2 regions of the Lentzea xerophila genome follow, and region 1 is predicted to be linked to the other one. Evidence: riboswitches for the same ligand, from Rfam matches in the RefSeq annotation. Region 1 holds a riboswitch; the other holds the start of a gene.

Region 1 (5,839 bases):
GCCAAGGCCGCGGCGATCTTCGGTGTCGCGCTGGGCGCGAAGGGCGAGCGGGTCGACGTCGTCGGTTTCGCGGACGGCACGTTCCGGCACGACGTCCCGCGCGGGGCGTCGGTCATCCGTGAGGTCGACCGGTTCCTGAAGCGGATCGGCGAGGTCGGGCACGGCACCGACATCGTCGGGTCGCTGCAGCGCACCTACAACGGGCACGACCGCGTGTTCATCATCTCGGACATGCAGACGGTGTCCGGGTACCACGGGAAGGGCGTCTCGGACGTCGTGCCCCGGCACGTGCCGATCTACGGGTTCAACCTGGGCGGGTACCGGCAGGCCGCGTACGCGACCGGCAAGGCGAACCGCCACGAGTTCGGTGGCCTGTCGGACGCGACGTTTCGCATGGTGCCGTTGCTCGAGGCAGGCCAGAACGCCGACTGGCCGTTTTGAGATGAGGGGAGCTTTCATAAACGAGGTTTATGAAAGCTCCCCTCATCAACCCACTAACTCTCGGTTAGTATGCTGGTATGGAGTACAACGTGTTCGCGAAGGCGTGCCCGTCACGTCCCACGCTGGAGCACGTCACCGGCAGGTGGGGCGGCCTGACGATGGGCGTGCTCGTGGACGGCCCGCTGCGGTTCAACGAGCTGCGCCGCCGCGTCGACGGGGTCAGCGAGAAGATGCTGTCCCAGACGTTGCAGGCGCTGGAGCGCGATGGGCTCGTGCACCGCGAAGCGCAGCCCACGAACCCACCGCGCGTCGACTACAGCCTCACGCCGCTCGGGCGCGAGACGGCCGAGCGGCTGCTCGCGTTGATCCACCTGCTGGAGGCACGGATGCCCGAGGTCCTCCAGGCGCAGCAGGCGTACGACGCCCGCTGAGTCAGCACTCGATCACGTTGACGGCGAGGCCGCCGCGCGCGGTCTCCTTGTACTTCACCGACATGTCCTTGCCGGTGTCCCGCATGGTCTTGATGACCTTGTCGAGCGACACGAAGTGCGAGCCGTCGCCGCGCAACGCCATGCGCACCGCGGTGATCGCCTTGATGGACGCGACCGCGTTGCGTTCGATGCACGGGATCTGCACCAGGCCGCCGATCGGGTCGCAGGTCAGGCCCAGGTTGTGCTCCATGGCGATCTCGGCCGCGTTCTCGACCTGTTCCGGGGTGCCGCCGAGCACCTCGGCGAGGCCGCCGGCGGCCATCGAGCAGGCCGAGCCGACCTCGCCCTGGCAGCCGACCTCGGCGCCGGAGATGGAGGCGTTCTCCTTGAACAGCACGCCGATCGCACCGGCCGTCAAGAGAAAACGAACCACTCCGTCGTCGTTGGCTCCCGGCACGAACTTCGTGTAGTAGTGCAGGACCGCCGGGACGATGCCGGCCGCGCCGTTGGTCGGCGCGGTGACGACGCGGCCGCCTGCCGCGTTCTCCTCGTTGACCGCCAACGCGAAGAGCGTCACCCAGTCCATGACCCGCAGCGGGTCGGTGACGAAGTGCTCGCCCTCCAGCCGTTTGCGCATCTCGGCGGCGCGGCGGCGGACCTTGAGGCCGCCGGGCAGGACGCCGTGCTCGTTGCAGCCGCGTTCCACGCACTCCTGCATGACGTGCCAAATATGCAGAAGTCCTTGGCGCACCTCGTCTTCCGTGCGCCACGACAGCTCGTTGGCCATCATGATCTCGCTGATCGACAGGCCGGTCTCGCGGCAGCGCGCGAGCAACTGGTCGCCGGTCAGGAACGGGTGCGGCAACGGCGTCGAGTCCGGCTTGATCCGGTCGGTGCCGGAGGCGTTCTCGTCGACGACGAACCCGCCGCCGATCGAGTAGTAGACGGCGTGCTCGACGGACTTGCCGTCCTGGTAGGCCTCGAAGCGCATCCCGTTGGGGTGCAACGGGAGCGACTTGCGGCGGTGCATGACGAGGTCGCGGTCGTGCACGAAGTCGATCTCGCGTGCGCCGCCGAGCCGGAGCCGTCCGGTGCTGACGATCTCCTCGACGCGGGCGGCCGCGACGGTGGGGTCGACTTCTTCCGGCAGGTTGCCCTCGAGGCCGAGGAACACGGCCTTCGGGCTGCCGTGGCCGTGGCCGGTCGCGCCGAGCGAGCCGAACAGCTCGACGTGCACGCGGTCCACTTCGGACGCGCGTGCGCCGAGCTTCTCGACGAACATCGCCGCGGCGCGCATCGGGCCGACGGTGTGCGAACTGGATGGTCCGATGCCGACGGAGAACAGGTCGAAAACGCTGATCGCCACTGATCAGTCCTTCGTGGTGGTGGAGCGGTCAGTCAGGCTCATGTCAGTCGGTTTTGGTGAGTTCCGCGTACTTGGCCGCGGTGAGGAGGTTCTCGGCCGACTCGACGCGGACCCTGAACAGCCAGCCCTCGCCGTACGGGTCGTTGTTCACGATCGCCGGGTCGTCGACGACGGCGCTGTTGACCTCGATCACCTCACCGGTGACGGGCGAGAACAGGTCGCTGACGGACTTGGTCGACTCCAGCTCGCCGCAGACGGCGTTGGTGACGACCTTGGCGCCGACCTCGGGCAGCTGGACGTAGACGATGTCGCCGAGCGCGTCCGCGGCGTACTCGGTGATTCCGCAGGTCAGCGGGTCCTGGGTGCCCGGCGTCCAGTCGACCCACTCGTGCTCGACGGTGTAGAGCAGGTTCTCGGGGAACTCCACGGCGCGACTCCTCTGGCAGTGACGGGTCAGGAAACTTGCGCCCCCTCCGCCGTGCAGAGTTGCCTACCCCGAGCGGTCTTGCTGCCTGAGAGTGTGCGGGAGCTTGCCCCTTCGGCGCCCCGACCAGTGCGTCGAGGTCTCTCCCACTCGGGTTCTGGCGCTGACGCGCCGCGGCCGGTCTTCAGTTCTCGAGGGCGAACGCTATGTGCGGTCCCCGCCGAGTGTCAACGCGGAACGGTCGACCGGCACTCAGGTGTGGCTCAGGTTGCTCTGTCCCAGGTGAACAACCGGACCGGGTCCGGATAGTGCAACCCGCACAGTGACATGACCTTCCCACTGCTCCACATTGTGAGATGTAGGCCACCGAACGGAGGAGTCATCGTGCGGATCGCAGTTCCCCGCGAGATCAAGAACCACGAGTACCGCGTCGCTCTCACCCCTGCCGGTGCGCACGAACTGACCAGCCGCGGGCACGACGTGTACGTCGAGCAGGGCGCCGGTCTCGGCTCCGCGATCACCGACGAGGAGTACCTCGCCGCCGGTGCCAAGGTCCTCCCGACCGCCGACGACGTCTGGTCGGAGGGTGACCTGGTTCTCAAGGTCAAGGAGCCGATCGCCGAGGAGTATCCCCGTCTCCGCGCAGGCCAGACCCTCTTCACGTACCTGCACCTCGCCGCCGACAAGCCGCTGACCGAGGCGCTGCTCGCGTCCGGCACCACGGCCATCGCCTACGAGACCGTGCAGCTGCCGAACCGCGCGCTGCCGCTGCTCGCCCCGATGTCCGAGGTCGCGGGCCGGCTGGCCCCGCAGGTCGGCGCGTTCTCGCTGATGAAGCCCTCCGGCGGCCGCGGCGTGCTGCCCGGCGGCGTCCCCGGTGTCGCCCCGGCCCGCGTGGTCGTGATCGGCGGCGGCGTGGCGGGCATCAACGCCGCCACGATCGCCGTGGGCATGGGCGCGGACGTGCAGATCCTCGACACCAACGTCGACCGCCTGCGCCAGATCGACGCCCAGTTCCAGGGCCGCCTGCGCACGCTGGCGTCGAACTCGTTCGCCATCGAGCAGGCCGTCCGCGAGGCCGACCTGGTCATCGGCGCCGTGCTCGTCCCCGGTGCCGCCGCCCCGAAGCTCGTCTCGAACGCGCTGGTCGCCGAGATGAAGCCGGGTTCGGTGCTCGTCGACATCGCCATCGACCAGGGCGGTTGCTTCGAGGACTCGCGCGCGACCACCCACGCCGAGCCGACCTACGAGGTCCACAACTCGGTGTTCTACTGCGTGGCGAACATGCCGGGCGCCGTCCCGCGCACCTCGACCTACGCGCTGACCAACGTGACGCTGCCGTACGCCGTCGGGCTGGCCGACAAGGGCTGGGAGAAGGCGCTCAAGGACGACCGTTCGCTCGCCCTGGGCCTCAACGCCCACGCCGGCCTGCTCACCAACGGCCCGGTGGCCGAGGCGACCGGCCTCACGCACACGCCGCTGGAGACCGTCGTCTAAGACCAACTGAATGAATGAGGCCCCCGCACGCGATCACGCTGCGGGGGTTTCGCCTATCGCAGGGCGGCGACGCGCGCCTTGATGCCGTCGATCACGCAGTCCAGCCCGAACTCGAACTGCGTTTCGAGCGACCACACCTCCTTCTCGTCGAGCATCGCGACGTAGCGCGGGTGCTTCTCCCGGTACAGGTCGGCGATCTTCGCCAGGTCCGGCGGCGGCGAGTCCATCCCGCCGCGGCCGACGAAGTTCACCTCGGCGAACGAGTACCCGAAGACGTAGCTCGACAGCGTGGAGATCGACTGCGCCGCGGTGGCCGTCGACAGGCCGGCGCGCAGCATGGGGCCGAACATCGCGTCCGCGAACGCCACCGCGTTCGGGCCGATGGTGTTGAACTCACCGATGCCGCGGACCCACCACGGGTGCTTGAGCGCGAGATGACGCAACCTGTGCATCATCCCGCGCACCTCGGTCTCCCAGTCGCCGTCGGGGTCCGGCAGGCCGAACTCGCCGTAGACCTCGTCCAGGCAGAGTTCGATCAGCGCGTCCTTCGTCGGCACGTGCCAGTACAGCGACATCGGCGCCGCGCCCAGTTCCGCGGCGAGCTTGCGCATGGACAGCTTCTGCATGCCGTGCTCGTCCAGCATTTCCATGGCCTTGCGGACGATCGCCTCACGACTCAGGCCGAGGGGCTGCCCGCTGCTGGGCCTGGGCTTGCCGAACCACACGCTGTCCACACCATCGATCCTAGGCTCGCCGCAACAGGATGCTGGCCACAACACCTCCCAGGAACACGGCGACCGCACCGATCAGCAGGCTGACGCTCATCCCGTTCGAGAACGCCTCGCGCACGACCGTGACGTCCGCACCGCTGTGCAGCGCCTCGCTCAGCGACCGCCCCGGAACGCCGTCCGGCAGCGAGGCCACGAACCGCGCCGAGAGCAACGCGCCCAGTACCGCGATGCCGAACGAGGACCCCAGTTCCGTCAACGTTCCGGACAGTCCGGACGCGATGCCGGCGCGTTCCGGCGGGATCGACCCCATCAGCGCGTTGACCGCGACCGGTTGCGACACACCGACACCCACGCCGATCAGGATCAGACCCGCCAGCGTCGGCGGGTAGGTCGTGCCGATCGACAGCAACGCGACACCGGTCGCGACGATCGTCATGCCGAGTAGCATCGCCCTGCCCGCGCCCAGCTTCATCACCAGCTGCCCCAGGGTGTTGCTGGTGATGATCAACGCGATCGCCATCGGCGCCACGCGGAGGCCGGCTTCGAGCGGGCTGTAGCCCAGCACGCCCTGGAGGTGTTGCGTCAACAGGAAAAGCGAGCCCGCCATGCCGAACGCCGCCAGCACGCCCGACGCGACCGCACCGGTGAAGCGGCGGTCGGAGAAGAAGCCGAGGTCCAGCATCGGGTCGGTGGTGTGCCGTTCCCACAACGCGAATCCGGTCATCGTCACGAGGCCGATCGCGATCGGCACGCCGAACTCCGCCGAACCGAACCCGTGCTCCGGCACCTCGATGACCGCGTACACGATCGAGACCATGCCGATGATCGACAGCACCGAGCCGACGACGTCGGGCCTGCGCACGGTCGGATCCTTCGACTCCGGCACGAGCGTCGCGACGGCCGCGATCGCGAGGATCGCCACCGGCACGTTGACCAGGAACACCGAACC
Region 2 (5,839 bases), 1.3 Mb from region 1:
TGCTCGACGGCCTGCCGCACCTGCGGGCCGCGCTGCGGCTGTTCGCGGAGGAGGTGCGCGGACCCGTCGCGGACGTCGGCTGCGGGCCCGGAACCGTCACGGCGCTCCTGAACGGGCTCGGCGTGGACGCGTTCGGGATCGACCTGTCCCCCGCGATGATCGCGCTGGCGCGGGAGAACCACCCCGGGCTGCGGTTCGAGGTGGGGTCGATGACGGAGCCGCTCGGCCACGAGGTCGGCGGAATCCTCGCCTGGTGGTCGTTGATCCACGTGCCCGACCAGCTCGTCCCCCTGGTGTTCGGCCACTTCCACCAGGCGCTGCGGCCGGACGGCTTGCTGCAGCTGGGTTTTCACGCCGGCGACCGCACGAACCTCAAGACGCAGGGCTACGGCGGGCATCCGATGAGGGTGAACGTGCACCTGCGGCCGCCGGACCGGGTCGCGGGGTGGCTGCGTGACGCGGGCTTCACCGTGGAGGCGCGGTGGCTGCTGGGCGAGGACGGCGCGGTGCTGTTCGCGCGCCGCGGGTGAGACCATCTGGCCGTGTCAGAGGAACAGACCTGCCAGCGTTGCGGTGAGACGGTCGAGCTGGAGACCGAGGACTTCGAGTTGTTCGAGCGGATGCACCCCGAGTGCTTCCACTTCGCGTTCGAGCACGACCTCGCGAAGCCGGGCCTGAGCCCCGACGAGAACTGCGGCGACGACGCCTGTCCCGTCGGGGCCTGAAAACCCTCGATCAGCTGCTGTACGCCTCGAGCGGCGGGCAGGAGCAGACCAGGTTGCGGTCGCCCTTCGCGCCGTCGATCCGGCGGACCGGCGGCCAGATCTTCGGAGCACCGGTACCGGCCGGGTACACGGCCTCCTCGCGGGTGTACGGGTGGTTCCACTCGCCGACGGTCACGCAGGCCGCGGTGTGCGGCGCGTTGCGCAGCGGGTTGTCCTCGACGGGCCACTCGCCGGCGCCGACGCGGTCGATCTCGCGCTTGATGGCGATCATGGCGTCGATGAACCTGTCGATCTCGGCCAGGTCCTCGGACTCGGTCGGCTCGACCATCAGGGTGCCGGCGACCGGGAACGACATCGTCGGGGCGTGCAGGCCGTAGTCGGCGAGCCGCTTGGCCACGTCGTCCACCGTCACGCCGGTGGCCTTGGTGATCGGGCGCAGGTCGAGGATGCACTCGTGGGCCACGAAGCCGCCCTCGCCGGTGTAGAGGACCGGGTAGTGCTCGTCCAGCCTGCGCGCCACGTAGTTCGCGGCGGCCACGGCCGTCAGGGTGGCGCGGCGCAGGCCGTCGCCGCCCATCATCCGCACGTACGCCCACGAGATCGGCAGGATCGACGCGGAACCCCACGGGGCGGCGCTGATCGGGCCGACGCCCGTGGCGGGACCGGCGGTGGGCTGCAGCGGGTGGTTCGGCAGGAACGGGGCGAGGTGCGAGCGGACGCCGATCGGGCCGACGCCGGGGCCACCGCCGCCGTGCGGGATGCAGAACGTCTTGTGCAGGTTCAGGTGCGAGACGTCCGAGCCGAACTTGCCGTACCGCGCCAGGCCGATGAGAGCGTTGAGGTTCGCGCCGTCGACGTACACCTGGCCGCCCGCGTCGTGGACCAGGCCGCAGACCTCGCGGACGGTGTCCTCGTACACGCCGTGGGTCGACGGGTAGGTGATCATGATCGCGGCGAGGTCGTCCGCGTGCTCGGCGACCGTGGAACGCAGGTGGCCCATGTCGATGTTGCCCTTGTCGTCGCACTTCACGACGACGACGCGCATGCCGGCCATGACGGCGGACGCGGCGTTGGTGCCGTGGGCGGACGACGGGATCAGGCAGACGTCGCGGTCGGCGTTGCCGTTCGCGCGGTGGTAGGCGCGGATCGCCAGCAGACCGGCGAACTCACCCTGCGAACCGGCGTTGGGCTGCAACGACACCGCGTCGTACCCGGTGACCTCGGCCAGCCAGGCCTCGAGATCAGAGACGATGCGCAGCAGACCGGCAGCGTCCTCGGCGGGAGCGAACGGGTGCAGCGTCGAGAACTCCGGCCACGTGATGGACTCCATCTCCGCGGTGGCGTTCAGCTTCATCGTGCAGGAGCCGAGCGGGATCATGCTGCGGTCCAGGGCGACGTCCTTGTCGGACAACGCGCGCAGGTAGCGCAGCAGCGCGGTCTCCGAGCGGTGCGCGTGGAAGACCGGGTGGGTCAGGTAGTCGGACGTGCGGCGCAGGTCGGCCGGGATGCCGTCCGCGGTGTCGGCGTCGATCGCGTCCACATCGGCCCCGGTGACACCGAAGGCCTGCCACACGGCGACGACGTGCGCGCGCGTGGTCTTCTCGTCGCAGGCGATGGCGACGACGTCCTCGTCGACCTTGCGCAGGTTGATGCCGGCGGCACGGGCCTTCTCGACGACCGCGGCGGCCTCACCGGGAACGCGGACCTCGACGGTGTCGAAGAACTCGCCGTGCACGACGTCCAGACCGGCCTCGCACAGGCCCGTGGCGAGCACGGTGGCCAGGCGGTGCACGCGGGTCGCGATGGCGCGCAGACCCTCGGGACCGTGGTAGACGGCGTACATCGAGGCGATCACGGCCAGCAGCACCTGCGCGGTGCAGATGTTCGACGTGGCCTTCTCGCGGCGGATGTGCTGCTCGCGCGTCTGCAGCGCGAGGCGGTAGGCCAGCGAGCCGTCGGCGTCGACGGAGACACCGACGAGGCGGCCGGGCAGCTGACGCTCCAGGCCGGACCGGACGGCCATGTAGCCGGCGTGCGGGCCACCGAAGCCGATCGGCACGCCGAAGCGCTGGGTGGTGCCGATGACGACGTCCGCGCCGATCTCGCCCGGCGCGCGCAGCAGCGTCAGCGCGAGCAGGTCGGCGGCGACGACGGCCTGGGCGCCCGCGGCGTGGATCTCCTCGATCAACGCGGCCTGGTCGCGCACCACACCGGACGCGCCGGGGTAGGACAGCAGGACGCCGAAGAAGTCGCCGCCGAGGCCGAGGCCCTCGATGCCCTGCGACAGGTCGGCGACGACGATCTCGATGCCCAGCGGCTCGGCGCGCGTCTCGATCACGGCCAGCGTCTGCGGCAGCGTGTCGGCGTCGATGACGAACTTGTTCGACTTCGCGCGGCCGGCCCGGCGCACCAGCGTCATCGCCTCGGCCGCGGCGGTCGACTCGTCCAGCATGGACGCGTTCGCGACCGGCAGGCCCGTCAGGTCGCCGACCATCGTCTGGAAGTTCAGCAGCGCCTCAAGACGGCCCTGCGAGATCTCCGGCTGGTACGGCGTGTACGCGGTGTACCAGGCGGGCGACTCCAGGACGTTGCGCAGGATCACGCCCGGCGTCACGGTGTCGTAGTAGCCGAGACCGATCATCTGCGTCATCGGGCGGTTCTGCGACGCGAGCTCACGCAGTTCCGCGAGCGCCTCGGTCTCGGTGGCCGGGGCGGGCAGGTCCAGCACGAGGTCGCGCTCGTGGATCGACGAAGGCACCGCGTGCTGCGCCAGCTCCTCGAGCGAACCGACGCCGATGACGTCGAGGATGCGCGCGAGCTCGGCGGGGCGCGGGCCGACGTGGCGGTCGGCGAACGGGGTGCCGTGCTCGAGAGCGGCGAGCGGCATCCGGAGGGGGTGGGCCCCCTGCTGGGGGTCGGTACTAACAGAGTCCTGCGTCATCAAACGCCTCCGGGGGGCTGCGGGCACACGTGTCCTGGTGCCCTCCCCGCTCTGTCCGTACCCGATGTCGGGCGCCTGAGAGGTTCACCCACCACGAGAATGGGCTTTCACCGTCGGCGGGATTCCGGGGAATCCACTTTCCAGAGGCGTCTCGCTCGGGCGGTCCTGGGTGCCTGAGAGGTTCCCGGGGAGGGAATTGCTCCTTCGGCGCCGGGCTCGAAGCCCGGTCTCTCCCGCCTGAGTTCAGCGACTACCCGCGCAGAATACCCGCAGGCAGCCCGGCTAGTCGCTACGGACGCGACCTACGTCTCAACACCAAGACCCCGCAGCACCCCGCCGACCGGATCGAGCAGGTCGTCGCGCACCGCCGCCAGCAGGTGGTCGGTGCTCACGACGTCGTCCCCGCGCTGGGCCGCGACGAGCTTCGCGCCTTCGACGAAGCGCTCGACCCCGGCGCCGGGCGCCACCGGCAACGTGGCCGGGTCCACTCCCGCCGCCCGCAGCGCCGCCGCTGTGCCGGACGCGAACTCCGGCTTCAGCCGCCGCCCCGCCACGGCCAGCTGGTGGTCGACCGTCAGCACCGCGGCCACGAGGTCCCGGGACGAGACGGTCCGTTCCGCGGCGACGGCGATCCGCTCGGCTTCGTGGCGGACGACGGTCAGCACCGGCCCGCCCAGTCCCTGGCCGCGCGCGATCAAACGGGTCAGCCAGCGCACGTACCCGCCGCCGGACTCCCCTTCCAGCGCTCCTGCCTTGCGCAGCAACCACACCGCGGGCGCGTCCTCGGGCACGGCGGCCGCCCGCACGGCCTCGGTCGTCGCCTCGACGTCCACCCGCAGCACGGTGAACAGGTCAGCGGCCCGGCCGGACTCCTGCGACAACAACGCCACCGAGAGATGCGTGGTGGTGAGGACACCGTCACCGGCCCGCGCGATCGCCGCCCGCAGGCACCCGTCCAGCGCACGGCTGACCGGCAACGGCGACTCGACGCCGGCGGAGTGGCGGGCGGTGCGCATCAGCGCCATGACTTCCGGATCAGCCTCGGGAAGCACACCGCCGTCGTCACCGGCCCAGTGCTCGGTTCCCCGTGCGGCCGCTTGGGCCCGCAACGACTTCACGCCCAGCTTGCGACCGGGTCCACTGCTGTCGGCGAGCGCGATCAGGAGGTTCTCGGTGCCGACGACGCCGAACTCCAGCCGGGCCGCTCGCTTCACCGCGGCGGTCAGCACCTTCACGACCTGCCGGGAGGGTGTGGTGATCATGCGGACAACGCTAGGGACCGGCGAGGTCCCGGCGCTGCTGCCGACCGGCCATCCGCGACGGCCAGTCGGCCACGTTCGCCGGGCCGGTCAGCCGGTGGCACGCTCGCGGCGCCGGCGGGCCAGCTCGTCCTCGGTCATCGGAGCGATCTCGACGCCGTCCGCACGTTCGGCCGGGAACTCGTGGATCGTGCCGGAGATCTCGCGCATCGCGCCGCTCACCGCGATGCCGAACACGCCCTGACCGCCCTGGAGCAGGTCGACGACCTCCTCCGGCGAGGTGCACTCGTAGACGGTGGTGCCGTCGGAGAAGAGCGTGATCCTCGCCAGGTCCTGCACGCCACGCCTGCGCAGGTGGTCGACCGCGACGCGGATGTTCTGCAGCGAGACACCCGTGTCCAGCAGTCGCTTGACCACCTTCAGGACCAGGATGTCCTTGAACGAGTACAACCGCTGGCTACCGGAGCCGTGCGCCATCCGCACCGTCGGGGCGACGAGTCCGGTCCGGGCCCAGTAGTCGAGCTGGCGGTAGGTGATGCCCGCGATCTGACACGCCGCGGGACCCCGGTAACCGACGAGCTCGTCCGGCAGCGAGGAGTCCGGGAACAGTTCACCCTGCAGCCCGGATTCCGCCCTCAAGGGCGCTTCCTCGACCACGCCTGCCTCCCCTCGGAACGGCCACGAAACTCATGACCGTCAAGCCGCCGCGTCCACTCTCGTGAACCGGCGACGTCCACTCGAGTCCGACGGTAAGACCGCTCCGAGGGCAGGTCAACGCGACGCGCGGGGAGTGTCGACTCTCAACCTCAGGTAGAGGGTCATACCGTCACCCGAACAAGGACGTTCAGGTGACGTTTAGTGATCGTTTAGCGGGCGATCGGAGCGGAACGTAGTCCGATAGAGCGACACGCTGG

What was found. Region 1 has a riboswitch for glycine ahead of gcvH (glycine cleavage system protein GcvH). Riboswitches for the same ligand answer to the same signal wherever they lie in the genome.
Region 2: another riboswitch for glycine. It lies ahead of gcvP (aminomethyl-transferring glycine dehydrogenase); the one in region 1 lies ahead of gcvH (glycine cleavage system protein GcvH).

What each region holds. Positions count from the first base shown of each region.
Region 1 covers NZ_CP194934.1:327,035-332,873, reverse strand. The annotation lists gene ACRSBM_RS01725 (TROVE domain-containing protein) at 1-441, shown strand, start outside; gene ACRSBM_RS01720 (winged helix-turn-helix transcriptional regulator) at 519-872, shown strand; gene ACRSBM_RS01715 (L-serine ammonia-lyase) at 874-2,238, opposite strand; gene gcvH (glycine cleavage system protein GcvH) at 2,282-2,665, opposite strand; glycine riboswitch at 2,729-2,821, opposite strand; gene ald (alanine dehydrogenase) at 3,047-4,159, shown strand; gene ACRSBM_RS01700 (TetR/AcrR family transcriptional regulator) at 4,213-4,893, opposite strand; gene ACRSBM_RS01695 (MFS transporter) at 4,904-5,839, opposite strand, start outside.
Region 2 covers NZ_CP194934.1:1,601,977-1,607,815, reverse strand. The annotation lists gene ACRSBM_RS07930 (class I SAM-dependent methyltransferase) at 1-530, shown strand, start outside; gene ACRSBM_RS07925 (hypothetical protein) at 543-725, shown strand; gene gcvP (aminomethyl-transferring glycine dehydrogenase) at 736-3,612, opposite strand; glycine riboswitch at 3,817-3,912, opposite strand; gene ACRSBM_RS07915 (Clp protease N-terminal domain-containing protein) at 3,969-4,928, opposite strand; gene ACRSBM_RS07910 (MerR family transcriptional regulator) at 5,016-5,582, opposite strand.